2 linked regions of the Nitrobacter winogradskyi Nb-255 genome follow. The protein of the gene in region 2 interacts with the protein of the main gene of each other region in a pairwise test. Links are inferred from orthologs where the notes say so. Each region holds a gene or a part of one and is shown on either strand. Other genes may lie near its edges.

Region 1 (2,793 bases), 1.0 Mb from region 2 along the record:
TCGAAAACGCCGTAGCCATCATCGGAGTGATCATGACCAGACCTCTCGTGGTTTCCATTCCCCACCGTCTCGGCAAGGATGAAGCGCTGCGCCGGATGAAAGCGGGGCTCGGCAGCGCCCGAACGCAATACGCCCAGTTGATCCAGGTCAATGAAGAGGTGTGGAGCGGCGACCGCCTGGTCTTTTCCGTCACGGCCCTGAAACAGCAGGTATCAGGAATTCTGGACGTGTCCGAAGATCACGTTCGTCTCGAAGTGACATTGCCATGGCTGCTCAGCCGCCTAGCTCAAGGGATTCAGGGCGTCATCCAGAAAAAAGGCACGCTGATGCTCGAGAAGAAGACGGATGAAAGCTAAGAGGTTGCGACAAAGCTCGACAACAACCGGCGAGACGCCTCACGCGCCGCGCACGACCGTCTTCAGGTAATTATACGCCTTGATGATCTCGATCAGGCGATCTTCCGTCGACCGGTCACCGCCGTTGGCATCGGGGTGATGCTGCTTGACCAGCATCTTGTATTTCGCCTTGACGGTTTCGAGCGTGGCGTCGGCGCCGAGTCCCAACACCTGCAGCGCCTTGCGCTCCGCATTGAAGATCTTGCGCGTCTCGGGTTTGGATTCGAACTGCGGGCCGGAACGCCATTTTCCACGGCCGTTGAGTTCGCCGAACACGCTGAAGGGATCAGCGACGCCCTCGGCGTCGATGGCGTCAGCCCTGCCTTTGCCCTTGGCGCCGTTCGCGCCCATCTTCCAGGTCGGGCGATGGCCGGTCAGCGCATCCTTCTGATAGCGCGCGACCGCTTCCGCATTCATGCCCTGGAAAAAATTATAGGACTGATTGTAGGCCCGGACGTGGTCGAGGCAAAAATGAAAATACCCGCCTTCGTTGCCGCGGCCTTTCGGTGCGCGGTGCGGTCCCCTGCTCTGACAGTCCGGCCACTCGCAGGCGATCACTTCTTCGCGCTCGCGCATACGCGGCTGCTTCGCACCGGCCCTTGGCTTGATGCGGATGCTATCGAAGAATTTCGACGTGTCTATCGGCATGATCTGTCTTTGACACCGCAATGCTCCAGGCTTCAAGTCTTGACATCGCATTTATTCCGGCCGGCGTCCGCGCCATTGACGGAAAGAAACGATAAGCGTTAAGTCGCCCGCCATGAGCGTCAAGGATAACATCTCAAAGAAACTCAGCGAAGCTTTCGCTCCGGAAAGCCTCGATGTCGCCGACGAGTCGTATCTTCATGAGGGTCACGCCGGCCATCGGCCGGGCGGCGAGACGCATTTCCGTATTCATATTGTATCGCAGGCCTTCGAAGGAAAGAGCCGGGTCGAGCGTCATCGCATGATCAATACGCTGCTCGCCGCGGAACTGGACGGCCCCATTCACGCGCTGGCGATTCGGGCGATGGCGCCGGGCGAACAGCAGCGCTGAACGCCTCTTATACGGACGGAAAGTCCGTTCTGGTCGGACATGTCGCTGACCGACGGTCGTCGGCCGGCATCGGTCGTCGCCCTATCCGATTCGTCCGCCAGGAGCCGCTTCAAGGCAGCGTATCGCCGGCCGCGTCCGCCTCACTCAAAATTCAGATGCCACTTTTATCGGAAATTAACCGGCTTTTCAGTACATCGGCACAGACTACCTTCGTGTTACGGTAAAACGCGAACGCAGTAGGACGTAACGCATTCGGATCCCACTCGCTGGAATCATCCATGGCCGAAGCAGCCTCGACGGCGCTCATCGCGGAACTGGAAAGTGCGGTGAAGGGCGGCTCGTCCGAGCGGCGGCTCCAGATGCTTCGCCAGGTGACCGATCTGTTTCTGTCCGACGCCGACCGGCTCAACGAAAATCAAATCGGCGTCTTCGATGACGTTCTGGTCCGGCTGATGGAGCAGATGGAGGCGCGCGCGCTGGCGCAGCTCAGCACGAACCTGTCGGGCTCAAGCCTCGCGCCGAAGGAGACGGTCCGGCAGCTCGCGTATCATCAGGATGCGTCGGTCGCGGTACCGGTTCTGGCACGATCAGCCCGGCTGTCCGAGGGCGACCTCATTGAAATCGCGAGCCTGCGCGGACCGCAGCATCTGCTCGCCATATCCCACCGCGAAACCCTGAGCGAAGGGGTGACCGACGCGCTGCTCAAACGCGGCGACACGCGGGTCTCCCATACGCTGGCGAGGAATACCGGCGCGCGCTTTTCCGAACGCGGCTACGCGGTCCTGGTTGAAAGCTCAGAAAAGGACGACGCGCTCGCCGAGAAGCTCGGGCTGCGACTGGACGTCCCGATCAAGGTGCTCCGCGAACTCCTTTCCCGAGCCAGCGCGGCGGTGCGCGAACGTCTGCTCAAGGTCGCGCCCCCTGAAATGCGCGCAAGGATTCAGGCGGCGATCCAATCCGTGGTCGAGCAGATCGCCTCTCCGAGCCTGGCGCCGGTCAACTACGCGGAATCGGAATCGATGGTGCTCGCCCTGAACCGCGCCGGAAAGCTGGGCGACCAGACCATCAACCGGTTTGCGATACAGAGCGAATATACCCACATCATCGCCGCGCTCTCGCTTCTGAACTCGGTGAGAATCGAAGCCATCGAGCCCCTGCTCGCCAACCCTCGCCCCGACGGGTTGATCGTCGCCTGCAAGGCCGCGCGGTTGAACTGGTCAACGACCCACATGATCCTTCGCAATCGCCCGCATTGCCGTCCCCTGACGGCGCAGGAATTCGAGAACGGCCGCGAAGTGTTCGACGCGCTCTCTCTGTCGTCGGCGCAACGCACCATCCGCTTCTGGTCCGCCCGCGGCTCGG
Region 2 (2,708 bases):
GGTCTGCCAGCGGCCATGCGGCACCTTGGCTCTGATGCGTTGACCGCGCGGCGCCCAGCCCCGCAGCGGCGCCATATTGGTTTTGGTCCAGGTCTCATCGATGAACACCAGCCGAGTGGGATCAATCCGATCTCGATACTTGGTCCATTGCGCTCGCCGACGGGCGACATCGGGACGATCCTGCTCTGCAGCAATCAGCGTCTTTTTTTGTAACTGAGCTTCACAGCGTGAACGAACTCCCACATCGTGCGGTAATCGACCTTAAGGCCACGCTCGGCAAGTTCGGCCACCAGCCCGCGCACGGTAAAGTCCTTTCGGCACCGTTGCAGCAGCCATTCGCGGTGCGGCCCCGCAATCTTCTTTGGCCTATAGCCGCCGATCTGGCTTGGCGCGACGCTGCCGGTCTCGTGGAAGCGTTGTACCCAGTTGATCGCCGTGCTGATGCCCACCCCAAACTGGGCCGCAGCCTGATGCCGCGACAGGCCGCCTTTAACGACAGCACGCACTACCCGCTCACGAAGGTCGTTCGAATAGGCTCGTCCCATCCATGCTGGCCTCCTTCCCAGTCAGCATGTTGAATCAGATGAATTCTGATTTGGGAATCTCAATCGATTCAAAATAAACCCATCCCGCTCTAGAGCATGATCCGATCAAGTTGAATCGGACCATGCTCTAGAAATGGTTGTCTGGTCGCATTTTCTTGCGGCGAACCGGTATCCACTTCGCCGGAAAATGCTCTAAGAGTCTGGTTCAACGGCGTTGAATCAGACTCACGTCCTGTTTTTTTTGATTGAGCATGATCTTATCCGAAAACCGGTTTCCACTTTTCGGGATCATGCTCTAATCGTTGTCAGGCTTGCTCTTGGTGACCTCGCCGCTTTTCGGGTCAACCTGAAGATCGTAACGGACACCCTTGAGATCGGCCTCCAATTCCAAATGGCCGTCGTCCGCCTCGACCTTGCTGAAGTTGGTGTATCCCTGCGCGGTCAACTTCTCGATGACCTGATCCGCAGGCATCCAATCGGTCCCCGGCTGGTCGGCCTTGGCAAGACCGGCAACCGCCACGGTCGCCGCCATCGCCAGGGCAATATATCGTATTCTCATCCACGATCTCCCTGCAACGCAATTGGTCCGCACAAGAACGGCCACACGTTGTCAGGGTTCCTCGCCGCGAATTGAACGCCTCACATCACGCGCATGAAAGAGCGGGCGATGAACGCGCCATCATCGCCGATCAGAGCCTTCACCGCTGAGGATCGCATCGATATCCTGCGCCGAACTGTCCGCGACAATACCCTGTCGCGGGACCGGCGGCGCGCCCGAACCGTGGTCAGGCCGACGCCGGCGTGTTGAAGGCGATGCCCTTGTCGGAGAGCAGCTTCTGAAGCTCGCCGGCTTGGAACATCTCGCGAACGATGTCGCAGCCGCCGATGAATTCACCCTTGACGTACAGTTGCGGAATGGTCGGCCAGCTCGAATAGGTCTTGATGCCATCGCGCATTTCAGGAGATTCAAGAACGTTCAGGCCTTTGTAGCCCACGCCGACGTGGTCGAGAATCTGAACCACCTGCCCCGAAAAACCGCACTGGGGAAACTGCGGCGTGCCCTTCATGAACAGCACGACGTCGTTCGACTTCAGTTCATTCTCGATGGTTTCCTTAATGCTCATCCGTCACATCCTTTTGGCCGCTAGTTTATGGAGCCGCGAGCGGCCCTGTCCCGTTTGGCATGTATATAGCCCGAAACCGTTGTGCAACAAAGTAATTGCCGGGGTTGTCACAGGCGCCGCCGCCAAGGCTTCCTGAAATAGCATGACGCCCCTGCAGGTTGCGGCCCGGCGAAAGGACTATTCCACGGAACCCATTCCCCGGAACAACGTTCCTCTCCAAACTGGAGAGTTCTGTGGCGAATCCTGCATCTGCCGCCGGGGCGGTCCCTCGTGTCTCGCCGTTTGCCGCTTCGAGGGGGCTGGCCGATGACGTTGTAGAAGCATTTCTAGCGGTCCGGAGCGAGACCGAGCGGCGCGCGAAGCCGCTGACGCCGGAAGATCAGATGGTGCAGTCAATGCCGGACGCCAGTCCGGTGAAGTGGCACCGCGCTCACACGACCTGGTTCTGGGAACAGTTTCTACTGGCGCGGCACAGTCCCGGCTATGTCGGGTTCCATCCGGATTACGCCTTCCTGTTCAATTCGTATTACGTGAGCGCCGGCCCGCGTCACGCGCGCGCTGAGAGGGGTCTTCTGACCCGTCCCGGCGCGGAAGAAATCACCGCCTATCGACGGCACGTCGACGCCGCGGTGGTCCGATTCCTCAAGGAAGCGGATGACGACGCGCTGGCCGAGATGATGCCGCTGATCGAAGCCGGCCTCAATCACGAACAGCAGCACCAGGAACTGATGCTGACGGATATCCTGCACGCATTCGCGCAAAATCCGATTGCCCCCGCCTACGACACGTCGTGGCCGTTTTCCGGGCCGCACACAGGCAGCGGATGGATCACGCTGAACCAGGGCATCCACACCATAGGGCATCAGGGCGACAGTTTTCATTTCGACAATGAGAAGCCGGCCCATCGCGTTCTGGTGGGCCCGGTCAAACTCGCCCGCGGTCTCGTCACCAATGCGGACTGGCTCGCCTTCATGGACGACGGCGGTTATCGCGACGCCACGTTATGGTTGATGGACGGCTTCGCTGCGGCGACCAGCGA

Evidence for each region. The genes of interacting proteins can lie anywhere in the genome.
Region 1: the proteins of grxD (region 2) and NWI_RS02070 interact in binary tests that used the Escherichia coli proteins (3 or more experiments, as listed by UniProt). The link is inferred for Nitrobacter winogradskyi Nb-255 from one-to-one orthologs.

The regions. Positions count from the first base shown.
Region 1 is NC_007406.1:446,300-449,092, reverse strand. It holds NWI_RS02070 (BolA family protein), read left to right. Parts: upstream 1-1,155; coding sequence 1,156-1,431; downstream 1,432-2,793. Other genes in the region: NWI_RS02065 (DUF2336 domain-containing protein), read left to right, coding at 1,710-2,793; NWI_RS02075 (J domain-containing protein), read right to left, coding at 396-1,043; NWI_RS02080 (polyhydroxyalkanoic acid system family protein), read left to right, coding at 33-356. UniProt on the Escherichia coli protein: Transcriptional regulator that plays an important role in general stress response. Has many effects on cell morphology, cell growth and cell division. Acts by regulating the transcription of many genes, including dacA (PBP-5), dacC (PBP-6), ampC and mreB.
Region 2 is NC_007406.1:1,444,318-1,447,025, reverse strand. It holds grxD (Grx4 family monothiol glutaredoxin), read right to left. Parts: upstream 1,670-2,708; coding sequence 1,331-1,669; downstream 1-1,330. Other genes in the region: egtB (ergothioneine biosynthesis protein EgtB), read left to right, coding at 1,903-2,708; NWI_RS06810 (PepSY domain-containing protein), read right to left, coding at 841-1,104. UniProt on the Escherichia coli protein: Monothiol glutaredoxin involved in the biogenesis of iron-sulfur clusters.